Regions from separate parts of the Vibrio sp. ABH4_348 genome, predicted to be linked through region 2. Evidence: predicted binding sites of a transcription regulator. Region 2 holds the regulator's gene; the other holds the start of a gene.
The links. Region 2 encodes MetJ, which represses methionine synthesis genes. Its sites were predicted from a motif close to TTAGACNTNTANANGTCTAA; they were not measured.
Positions count from the first base shown of each region.

Region 1: the regulator MetJ is predicted to act here: its motif matches at 3,427-3,446, upstream of metN (methionine ABC transporter ATP-binding protein MetN).

Region 1 covers NZ_JBSWVW010000001.1:578,101-584,403, forward strand. The annotation lists gene ACXAFJ_RS02675 (Zn-ribbon-containing protein) at 1-649, shown strand, start outside; gene ACXAFJ_RS02680 (MetQ/NlpA family lipoprotein) at 724-1,527, opposite strand; gene ACXAFJ_RS02685 (methionine ABC transporter permease) at 1,619-2,296, opposite strand; gene metN (methionine ABC transporter ATP-binding protein MetN) at 2,286-3,320, opposite strand; gene gmhB (D-glycero-beta-D-manno-heptose 1,7-bisphosphate 7-phosphatase) at 3,548-4,099, shown strand; tRNA gene ACXAFJ_RS02700 (tRNA-Tyr) at 4,229-4,313, opposite strand; tRNA gene ACXAFJ_RS02705 (tRNA-Tyr) at 4,391-4,475, opposite strand; tRNA gene ACXAFJ_RS02710 (tRNA-Tyr) at 4,551-4,635, opposite strand; gene ACXAFJ_RS02715 (efflux RND transporter periplasmic adaptor subunit) at 4,900-5,979, shown strand; gene ACXAFJ_RS02720 (multidrug efflux RND transporter permease subunit) at 6,005-6,303, shown strand, end outside.
Region 2 covers NZ_JBSWVW010000001.1:2,726,637-2,732,939, reverse strand. The annotation lists gene ACXAFJ_RS12525 (bifunctional aspartate kinase/homoserine dehydrogenase II) at 1-1,760, opposite strand, end outside; gene ACXAFJ_RS12520 (O-succinylhomoserine (thiol)-lyase) at 1,784-2,950, opposite strand; gene metJ (met regulon transcriptional regulator MetJ) at 3,160-3,477, shown strand; gene rpmE (50S ribosomal protein L31) at 3,643-3,861, opposite strand; gene priA (primosomal protein N') at 4,171-6,303, shown strand, end outside.

The DNA of each region.
Region 1 (6,303 bases), 2.1 Mb from region 2:
TGTTATCGGCGATGGAACCTTTACAGTACGCGCCGTTTGTCCTGAACAAGATAGCTTACACCCCAACTACCATTCTGATTTTGTGAAAGTGTGTTTGCATCGCCTTTCAGAAGCAAAAGTACTGTCACCAAAAATTCGGGTTCTTGGCCAAGATTTAAATTCTGAAGCGTCATCACCTGACGAAACGCCTGATTGGCAAATTTTTTACACAACTTATGTGCATACCTGCTCGCCACTTCGCGATGGCGATAGCATGTTGCCGATTCCGCTATACAGAAACCCAGCGACTCTAAATGGAGATCATAAAGCGGTAATCAAATGGCAAACGGAATGGCAAGCTTGTGATGAACTTCAGATGGCGGGAGGCTGTCGCGCTGAACATGCTGCCCTACACGAGATTTGCGACGTTGATAGTGTGCTGTTTAAACGAGGCTGGGGGCTGAGAGGTCGAATTGAATACATTACTAAGATTCCAACCTATTACTATCAATATAGAGTGGGTGGTGAAAGCCTAGAATCTGAGCGTGCAAGAAAGTGCCCTAAGTGTGGTGGTGATTGGTTACTGGAAGAACCAATCCACGATATGTTTCATTTCAAATGTGATGATTGCAGGCTGTTATCCAATATCTCTTGGGATCACTTAAAGTAGTAGAGTTGATACGTAAATAGCAAAAAGCCCGCAATCGCGGGCTTTTTTGTGTTTATAGTGATAAATATTGGTGATTACCAACCTTTCACTACACCACCTTTGAAGATTTCCAAAGCAAACTGGTGAACTTCTTCTGTTTGGTATGCTTTAACAAAGTTCTGTACGTTTTCTTGGTTGATGTTGTCTTCACGAGCAACCACAAGGTTAACGTATGGAGAGTCTTTGTCTTCAACAAATACACCGTCTTTAGTTGGCGTTAGGTCGATAGAGCTCGCGTAAGTCGTGTTGATGATAGCTAGTGCTACATCGTCAAGTGCACGTGGAAGCTGAGCTGCATCAAGTTCAACAATCGTGATGTTCTTTGGGTTTTCAACGATATCGCGAACTGTTGCTAGTAGACCAACACCTTCTTTTAGCTTAAGCAGACCTTGTTGCTCAAGTAGAAGAAGAGAACGGCCTAGGTTAGTTGGATCGTTTGGTACAGCAATACGAGCATCGCTTTGAATTTCGTCTACAGACTTAACTTCTTTAGAGTAACCAGCAATTGGGTATACAAAAGTATTACCAGCGATAGTTAGCTTGTAGCCGCGGTCAGCAACTTGCTTATCTAGGTATGGCTTGTGCTGGAATGCGTTGATGTCGATAGAACCGTCATCTAGCGCTGCGTTTGGCGTTACGTAGTCAGTGAACGTCACTAGCTCTACTTCTAGACCGTATTTTTCTTTTGCAACTTTAGCAGCAACTTCAGCAACTTGAGCTTCAGCACCTGCCATTACACCAACTTTGATTTTGCTGTTGTCGACTTCGTCTTCGCCACAGCCAGTCAAAACTAGCGCTGAAGCGGCAACAGCCAATAGACTTTTAAGACCAAATTTCATGACTATCTCCTTATTGAATTGGGCTTGTCGGCAAATAAATTGCCAAAATGTTCGTTTTATAAAGCAGGATGAGATCCGGCTTGATTTAAATTTATCGATGGTCCACTCGTCGAACGATGGCATCACCAATAGTTTGAATAATTTGTACCAGAACAATCAGCATTACGACTGTGACCATCATGATCACGCTGTCATAACGGTGGAATCCGTAGCGAATCGCAACATCACCTAAGCCCCCGCCGCCTACGGTTCCGGCCATTGCAGAGTAGCTGACTAGGGTAACCATAGTAATGGTGACCGAGTTAACTATGGTTGGCAGTGCTTCTGGAATCAGTACCTTAGTAATGATCTGTACTGGCGTTGCTCCCATAGATTGAGCAGCTTCTACCAGTCCGGTTGGTACTTCTAATAGTGCGCCTTCTATCAAACGCGCAATGAATGGGATTGCACCAATAGTAAGTGGAACAATCGCAGCTGACGTACCAATAAAGCTTCCCACGAGTAGTTTAGTTACTGGGATTATCGCAACCATCAATACCAAGAAAGGTACTGAACGGCCAACGTTAACAATCGCACCTAATACAGAATTCAATTGAACGTTTTCAAGTAGCCCACCTTTTTTGGTGACATGTAGGATGACGCCTAGCGGGATACCAAACGCAAAGCCTACAACACCTGCCACCACACACATGTAAATGGTTTCCCATGTTGCACCCAGCAACAGGTCGATGTTTTGGTTAAACCAGCCTACTAGTGAATCAAAGGACATAACCTAGCACCTCTACTTTTACATTGTGATCTCGTAGATATTGAATCGCCGCTTCATCGTCTTCAGCACTACCGAATAGCTCTGCCACCATCATTCCGAACTTCACGCCACCTGCGTAATCGAGATCAGAACTCAGGATTGCAATATCGATATTAAACTTACGTGAAATTTGTGACATTAAAGGTGTGTCTACCGTCGCGCCAGTAAATTCTAATCTTACAAGCGGATAACTACCTTCAACTCGCTCTTTCTGGAGGCGAACTTGATAGTCCTCTGGAATAGAAAGATCTAATGTTGAACGGATAAAGTTGTGGGCAAGCTCTGTCTTTGGGTGTGCAAAAATTTCGCCTACTGTGCCTTGTTCAACCAACTCACCATCACCAATAATGGCAACCTTGTGACAGATACTTTTGACTACATCCATCTCGTGAGTGATCAGCAAGATAGTGATTTTAAGTTTGCGGTTAATTTCTCGCAGTAGGTCCAATATAGACTGTGTCGTAGCCGGATCCAGAGCACTCGTTGCTTCATCACACAGCAAAACCTTTGGATCAGAAGACAATGCACGGGCAATAGCCACACGTTGCTTTTGACCGCCACTTAGGTTTGCTGGATAGGTCTCGCGCTTGTCGGATAATCCAACCAGGGCTAAAAGCTCTGTAACTTTAGATTCAATGGCCGCTTTATTTACGCCTGCTAACTCTAGTGGCAGTGCAACATTATCAAATACGGTTCGCGATGAGAGCAGGTTAAAGTGCTGGAATATCATTCCAATATTACGTCGCTGCTCGCTAAGCTGCTTTTTGTTTAGTGCAGTTAGCTCGATACCATCGACGAAGACCTTGCCTGATGTTGGGCTTTCCAACATATTCACACAGCGAATTAGCGTACTCTTCCCTGCACCAGAGGAACCGATCACGCCAAAGATAGTTCCCTGATCAACCGTTAAGTTGATGTCTTTCAAGGCGTTAATTTCCTTGTCGCCTTGATAAAAAGTTTTGTTAACTTCTTTAATTTCAATCATGTATATGCCTATACCGTACTGTTGCAGGAAAGCAGCACAAAATGTTGATGTAAGTCTCAATTAGTAGCTGATGCTATTGGTTTAGCTGATTTGTGTCAATAGATATTTTTACGTCTAGACGTCTAAATGAGTTTTTAAGCCCAATCGATTCGGAATTAGATAGTGATGATTGACATAAAGCGTGCGATAATTTTTCCATTAATGCAGACAAATCGCAGAGTAATATTTTGGCTAAACCCGCAGTTTTTTTAGATAGAGATGGTGTTATCAATGTCGATCATGGCTATGTCCATGACGAACACGACTTTGAATTTATAGAAGGTGTATTTGAAGCCACTCGAAAGCTAAAGGAAATGGGTTACCTTTTGGTACTGGTGACGAATCAATCTGGTATTGCGCGCGGCATGTTTAGCGAAGACAGATTCTTATCTCTTACTCAGTGGATGGACTGGAATTTTGTTGATCATGGAGTGGAGTTTGATGGATTTTATTATTCGCCGTATCACCCAGAAAAAGGAGTGGGCAAATACAAAAAAGACTCAGATTGTCGAAAACCTAAACCGGGGATGCTCAATAGCGCCAAAGACTTCTTGAAGATTGATATGGCGAAATCCGTCATGGTTGGCGACAAAGCAGAAGACATGATGGCTGCTGAAGCGGCGGGAGTGGCAACTCGTTTGTTAGTGCGTACTGGTAAACCGATCACTGATAAGGGTGAAGCGCTTGCAACCGCTGTATTAGACAGTATTGCCGATGTCCCAGCATTTTTAGCCAAATAATGAAAAGAATTTTTGTATCAAAGGGATCGTTAAGATCCCTTTTTTGTTCCTGATTTTTGTTATTTATTCGTGAGTTAGATATTTTTGAGAGCCAAAAACGAAAAAACCAGCCGTTAGGCTGGTTAAATATGGTGGAGGGGGACGGATTCGAACCATCGAAGGCAGTGCCGGCAGATTTACAGTCTGCTCCCTTTGGCCACTCGGGAACCCCTCCAGGGTTTTTATACTTGTTCCGTGTTTTCCCAACACATGGATTCAAGTTTTGACCAAGCTTAGCTCGGTCAGAAAATATGGTGGAGGGGGACGGATTCGAACCATCGAAGGCAGTGCCGGCAGATTTACAGTCTGCTCCCTTTGGCCACTCGGGAACCCCTCCAGGGTTTTATACTTGTTTCACGTTTTCCCAACACATGATTTCAAGTTTGACTGAGCTTAGCTCAGTCAGAAAATATGGTGGAGGGGGACGGATTCGAACCATCGAAGGCAGTGCCGGCAGATTTACAGTCTGCTCCCTTTGGCCACTCGGGAACCCCTCCAGGATTTTTATACTTAATCCGATGTTTTCCCAACACATCGCTCAAGTGCGGAGCGCATCATAGCAAACTGTTTTACCCTGTAAAGCGTTTTGTGACTAATTTAAGTTGAATGCTGCCTTTTTCAACAAAGCTTGCCAAAACTTAGAATAAAAACTGCGCCAAACCTATCTGGTACTCGTATCTATCACTATGGTTAAACATTAATAACAGTAACTTGCGCCGTCATTTGTACCCGAGTTCACTACCAAATACAGAGCTTGAACCATGAATAACGACATCACAAAGAAAATACGGCTATTGGCTTTTTTAGCCTTTACGCTGCTCATTCAGTTTGATGCTATCGCACAGCGCGGGCCCAGAGCCGTTACGGTAACTACAGCCGTGGTAGAAGAGAAAGCGGAAAATCGTTCTTTATTCTTGATTGGCAATGTGAAGGCAAGAAACAGCGTTGACATCGCATCCGAAGTTGCAGGAAAAATCGAAACAGTGCATGTTGTGTCTAGCCAACAGGTTCAACAGGGCGACCTTGTTGTGACGCTTGAACATCAGCAAACCTTAGCCGAGTGGCGTGAAAAGCAAGCTGAACTCAAAAACGAGCAACGAATTTTGACGGAGTTACAGGCGCTAAATAGCCGCAATGCAGTAAGCAAAACTGAACTCGACCGCCAATCATCAAAAGTAGAAATTGCGCAAGCTAGAGCAGAAGTTGCGCAGGTTCGCCATCAGCAACGTTTTATTCGAGCGCCTTTTACTGGTCGCATCGGTTTGGTCGACTTGTCGAAAGGCCAACTGGTCTCGAGCGGACAAGTATTGCTGTCGCTGGATAACGTGGAACAGGTGTATGTCGATGTTTCGGTTCCAGAAAAACAGCTGAACCTGCTTTCCGAAAAAATGTTGGTTAACGCTGAAGTGGATGCAAGCCCTGATGTTGAGTTTTCAGGCAGCATTGCTTATCTGGATTCTCGGCTTGATAAACAAAGCTTAACCGCTATTGCTCGGCTCAAATTCGAAAACACAAACCTTCAACTTAAACCGGGAATGCTCGCTCGCGTCACCGTTCCTCTTTCAGAGGCGAAAGTGACCACCGTACCAGTTCAGTCAATCCAATATTCAGGTACCAAGCGCTTTGTATATCGGGTCGATGGAGATAAGGCAAATCAAATTGAAGTGACGCTAGGGGAGCGGTTTGATCAGCGCATTGCAATCACATCGGGATTACAACCGGGAGATGAAGTAGTGGTTGAGGGCTTAGTTAATATGCGTCCTGGGGTCACGATAAAGCGTTCAGGTGCTCGAGCTGCTGATTCAAAATCGACACCTAAATCGTCAGCAACAACCGATTAACGCATCGCGCACTAAGGGTTAGATTATGATTTTGTCTGATGTGTCAGTAAAAAGACCGGTTGCTGCAGTGGTATTGAGCTTGCTGTTGTGTGTTTTTGGTATTGTCTCCTTTTATCAATTGTCGGTAAGGGAAATGCCGGACATCGAAAATCCGGTTGTGTCGATCAGCACCCGCTATGATGGGGCGTCCGCCACGATTATCGAGAGCAAAATAACCTCAGTGCTAGAAGATCAGCTTTCCGGAATCGATGGTATCGACGAAATTACGTCAACGACTCGGACTAGCTCTTCTCGCATTACCATTACCTTTAAAGCCGGGCATGA
Region 2 (6,303 bases):
TTAATTTTACTGAAGCCATCTTTTACTTGGTTGTAGAACTCAGTTTCCGCCGAACCTGCAACTTTATTAGCTGAGATTAAGTGCAAGCCCTGTTTAGCGATTTCTGGGTACTGACGCGATAACTCAGCGCTAGCGGTGACATCAAGCACTATGATGTCATCGAACGTTTGTAGGGAACCTAGCTGTGGTATCCAATCAAAACCCTGATGAGGGATCGACTCGTCGTCAAAGTGTTTGGCAATCTGAAGTGGGTCTAGCCCAGATTCATTTAAGCAATAGGTTTGACTGTCGATCACGGCAATCAGCTCAAAACTGAGTCCGTGTCGTTTTTCCAACTCGGTTTTTTGCTCTGCAAATAGCTCTAACCAGCGAGAACCGATATTCCCTTTACCACACAGTGCGATTGCAATGCGTTTTTGCGCTTGAAATAACTGACTGTGTAAGCCTTTTACCAGTTGTTCAGTATCGACTTTACGCAGGACGGCAACCAAACTTAAACCAGACTCCGCTTCAGAAACAAATTCCAAAGGTAGTGATTTTAGCTGCTGATAAAAGCCATAGCAGTGATTTGGGTTCTTACAGACACCAGCACCAACGGCTGCGACTAGGCTAAAGCCTTCTTTGAGTTTGATTTCTGCTTCAATTGCCATATCTTGCAATTGGCTTAACGCGCAGGATGCGATTTCTTCCGTGTAGGCGAGTCTGAGAACCTGCTTGTCGGATTGTTTTTCATAGGCAAGTGGCTCAAATTGTTGACGCTTTAATGCTTCAAGCGTTTTACTTGCCATGCGTTCAAAGTCGTGACCTGAACCAAAATTGAGTTCCACTAACAGTACATGTTCTAGAGACGTGACAATTTTTGCACCGCGACCTGATGCTAATACCCGTTCGATATGGGTTGAGCCTGACTCAGGTTGGTAGCTGCATCGCAAGCTTAATTCCGTTGTGCTTTGCGCTATTGGCTGTAGAGTTCGGCTGTGTAAAACAGGAGCAGCCAAACGTGCTAGCTCACTGGCTTCATCAAGACGCAGTAATGGTAGCAAGCATGCATCTGAAACAATTCTAGGATCGGCGCTGTACACACCAGCGACATCACTCCAAATCGTAACGCGATTAACCTCACTCAACCCACCGATTATCGTGGCGGAATAATCTGAACCGTTGCGACCGAGTAACACCGTATGACCTTCGCTGTTTTGCGCCATAAAGCCGGTAATGACAATCCGTTGCTCTTTGTGCTGAGCTAATACGGATTGCAATAATGGTCGTGATGCCGCTCGGTCAATTTCAGGTTGTGCACCAGCTTCTGCTCTTAAAAACGTTCTTGAATCTTGTTGGACAGCGGGCAAATCACTCTGGGTAAGCAGCGCAGCAAGTAGACGCGAAGACCAGGTTTCACCATGGCCCAAAATCGCTGCACGGGTTGTTTGATCAATTGGTGCTTCAAGGTTCGCTAGCGTTGAAAACTCATCGGAAAGCTGGGTGAGTAATGAATCTTTTGCTTTTGATGTGATTAAGTCATCGACCAAGCCTACTTGAAACTGACGCAGTTCTTGTAACACTTCGTGGGCCAAACGTCCGTCTTTCTCGAGTGCCTCTGAATACTCGATTAGCTTATTGGTCGTTTTGCCTGCAGCCGACACTACAATCAAATCTTGGTTTGATGGATATTGCGACAAAATTTCTACAACGCGGCGATAACATTCAGCATTGGCAAGACTACTGCCACCAAATTTATGCAATTCTCTTAAAATCGTCATGATTGTGCTTACCTGCCTATGCCTTATTTGGTTTTGCTTGCAATGTCTAAAGCTTGAGTGAGATCTTCGATGAGGTCATCGGCATCCTCTAGTCCCACTGATAAACGCAGCAGTTGATGAGACACTCCGGCCTCTGCGAGTGCTTCTTCTCCCATGGCGCGATGGGTCATAGTGGCAGGGTGACAAATCAAGCTTTCCACTCCGCCTAGCGATTCGGCAAGCGAGAAGAGTTTCAAACTACTAACAAAAACTTGCAGCTGTTCAAAAGAGCCGGCGTATTCAAAACTCAACATACTGCCAAACCCGGATTGCTGCTTCTTGGCAATATCGTGGCCAGGGTGATCGGTTAGGCTAGGGTGATAAATCTTGCCAATACTTGCTTGAGTTTGCAGAAACGCCAAGATCTTGTTCGCGCTTTCTTCATGCACCCGCATACGAGCACCTAAAGTACGTAAACCACGTAAAGTCATGTAACTATCAAAAGGTGTACCTGTTGCGCCAATACAGTTGCCCCACCAGGCTAGTTCTTCAGCATGTTTTTCGTCTTTTGCGATGATAACTCCGCCAATGACATCAGAATGACCATTGATGTATTTGGTAGTGCTGTGAATAACAAAATCCGCACCCAGCTCAATTGGCTTTTGGTAAATTGGTGTTAGGAAGGTGTTGTCTACGGCAACCAGTGCCCCAGCGGCGTGCGCTTCTCGACAAGATTGCTCGATATCAACTACGCGAACCAGAGGGTTAGAAGGGGTTTCTAGCAAAACTAACTTAGGTTTTTTAGCAAGAGCGTCTTGCCAAGCTTGCTTGTCCGATTGGTCAATGAATTCGACTTTAAAGTCGCCTTTGTTGCGGCGAGTGTTGAATAAACGGTAAGAGCCGCCATAACAATCGTGTGGTGCAACAATCAGATCATCTGGACCAAGAAACGTGGTCACCCACAAGTTAATCGCCGATGTACCACAATTCGTGATAACTGCGCCCGAACCAGATTCTAGTTCGTATAGGGCTTTTTCAAGTAAACCTCGGTTTGGGTTACCAGAGCGCGTGTAATCATAATGAGGTACATCACCAAACTCCGGAAAGCCGTAGTTGGTGGACAGATAAATGGGAGGAACGACGGCATGGTACTGAGAATCCGCTTCAATACCTGTTCTTACTGCAATCGTTGCTGGTTTACACTTGCTCATGATACTTCCTTTGGTCCTTTCACCCTATCTTTGGTCATTCAGTCGACGCACTGATACCAGATAATTTGGTACTTTACGCCTCAAAAAATAAGACGTCAACACTTCTAGACGTCTATATGTCTTTGCTTGTAGCCTTAAATCTGGCTAAAATTGTGGACTTTAGAAGCAATAACTCTGAATCTCAGACCGAATTATAGAAAAGGTGCGTAATGGCAGACTGGAACGGCGAATACATTAGCCCGTATGCTGAGCATGGCAAAAAAAGCGAACAAGTAAAAAAAATTACCGTCTCTATTCCGCTAAAAGTGCTTAAGGTGCTGACGGATGAGCGTACGCGTCGTCAAATTAACAACTTGCGACATGCGACCAACAGTGAGTTATTGTGCGAGGCATTTCTGCATGCCTACACCGGTCAGCCTTTGCCAACAGATGAAGACTTGCGTAAAGATCGTCCAGACGATATTCCTACAGAAGTAAAACGTCTCATGACGGAAATGGGAATTGAGTACGAAGCATACGACGATTGATGTTTGCACCCTGATTTTTTAAAAGGTGACATTGATTTCAGAGGAGGTATCGGTTGTGTGATATCTCTCTGCGTTTGCCGCTAGGGCTTTTTGGTAGCAATTTAAAACGAGAAAAACTAAAAAAGGACGCCGAGGCGTCCTTTTTGCATTCTTATCAAAACAGAATTACTTCTTGCTTGATAGAGCGCCAAAACGCTTGTTAAAGCGGTCAACACGACCACCAGTATCAACGATACGCTGCTTACCAGTGTAGAACGGGTGACACTTGTCACATACGTCTAGGTGGATTGACTCTTTAGCAAGAGTTGATTGGAATTCGAAAGAGTTACCGCAAGAACAAGTTGCGCTTACTGCTTTGTATTCTGGGTGGATACCAGTTTTCATGGGAGAACCTCAAATTAGGCCGTGTCGCTATCTGAATCTGATGCCAGACACCACACGTAGTTAATATAAATGGAACTTGTTGTAACCGCTTACTTGGCAAGCCATTACATCAAGGCGCGGTATGATAAAGCTTACTGATTACACGATCAACCATTTTGAACTTTTTTTAACCGGCTCATCCTAATCTCAGTATGGCAGGTTTTTTCGCCAAAAATGAATACCTTTGATTTTTTGGATCATGTTGTCTGTGCCGTATCAACCCGATATAGAATCCATTAAACTACCCCTTTTGCTATCTGATTGCTTCTAATGACACACAGCATAGTGCGAGTCGCATTACCGGTTCCCTTAGACAAACAGTTTGACTACTTATCATCAGGCTCCAGTGTTCCCGACTTGGGGGCTCGCGTCCTAGTGTCATTTGGACGGCAAAAGTTAGTGGGTGTTGTGACCGAGTTGAATGTTCAGTCTGACTACCCGGTTAATAAACTTAAATCGATAGAACGCGTGTTGGATAACGGTGCTATTTTGCCGGAGAGTCTACATCGCCTTCTACGTTGGTGTAGTCAGTATTATCAATACCCACTCGGTGAAACCTTAGCGTTGGCGCTACCGAGCTTGTTGAGAAAAGGGCAAGCCGCAGAGTTCCCCAAGCAAAAAACGTGGAGCATTACTTCTGCTGGCAATTTGGCACTAGAGAAAAGCTTAAAGCGTGCGGTAAAACAGCAGCAGGTTTTGCAGCTGTTGCAAAAGCAAAACCAATCTCATCAAGTCATGCTAGATAAGCAAATCTCATCGAGTGTTTTGAATACCTTATTAGAAAAAAAATGGGTTCACTGTGTGGAATCACAGGTTTCATCTCTAATAAGTGGTGATCATCAGGCACAAGAACAGCCACTGAGAGTAAACGAGGAACAAGCCATTGCGTTAGCAGCCATTAACAATAGCCATGGGTTTGGAACGTTTTTGCTCGAAGGGGTCACTGGATCAGGTAAGACCGAAGTTTACTTGCAAGCAATAGAAGCGGTTCTAGCGAAAGGAAAACAAGCCTTAGTCTTAGTTCCTGAAATTGGACTTACGCCACAAACCATTCAACGGTTTGAGCGTCGGTTTGAAACTCCGATTTGCGTTGTTCATTCAGGCTTAAATGATAGTGAGCGTTTGCAAACCTGGTTGCATGCCAAAGCTGGTAACGCGGGCGTAGTTATTGGGACGCGTTCTGCGCTATTTACGCCCTTCAAATCATTAGGTTTGATTGTGGTGGATGAAGAGCACGATACGTCCTACAAACAGCAAGATAGCTTGCGCTATCACGCGAGAGATGTCGCGGTGATGCGGGCCAATTTGGAAAACATTCCTATTATACTTGGTAGCGCGACACCAGCCTTGGAGACGTTGCAAAACGCGCTATCTGGAAAATATCGTCATCTAATATTGAGCCAGCGAGCGGGCAAAGCTGTGGCTACTCGCAATCGCGTCCTTGATGTCAAGGGCCTGTATATGGAAGCCGGATTGTCAGCGCCACTGATCGCTGAAATGCGCAGGCATTTAGACTCAGGTAATCAAGTACTCATTTTTCTCAATCGCCGCGGTTTTTCTCCGGCACTCATGTGCCACGAATGTGGATGGATTGCCGAGTGTGCCCGTTGCGATGCTTTTTATACGTATCACCAAGGTTCTTCGGAACTGCGTTGTCATCGCTGTGGCTCTCAGCGCCCGGTGATACATCAATGTGGTAGTTGTGGTTCGACTCAAATGGTGACGATGGGAGTGGGAACCGAACAGCTGCAAACCAAATTATCCGAGTTGTTTCCGGAGTATTCGTCAATTCGTATCGATAGAGACAGCACACGCCGCAAAGGAAGTTTTGATAATGCCTTGGCTGAGATTCACAACAACCAACATCAGCTTTTGATCGGCACACAAATGCTCGCTAAGGGTCACCATTTCCCCAATGTTACTTTGGTGGCTTTATTAGATATCGATGGCGCTTTGTATAGCAGTGATTTTCGAGCAGCAGAAAAATTGGCCCAGCTAATTGTTCAAGTTGCGGGGCGTGCGGGGCGCGCCAGCAAGCCGGGTGAGGTGATTTTGCAAACCCACCACCCTGAACATGGGCTGTTGACTTCACTGTTGCAACACAGTTACCAGCACTTTGCGGAATCGGCACTCAAGGAGCGCAAGCAAGCGATGCTTCCTCCGTTTAGCTACCTGTGTTTGTTTAAAGCGGAAGCCAACCAGAATGACAAAGTGGAATACTTCTTTAGGCAGGTGAAACAGATATTAGAAGCCAGCCCGCTATATGATGATTCCTGCTGGGTACTCGGACCTATGCCTGCTCCGATTCAAAAGCGCTCGGGAAAGTATCGTTGGCAATTGCTCTTGCAATGTGACACTCGATCCAAGCTCCAGAAGCTGATATCTAGCGCGAAACCTGTTATC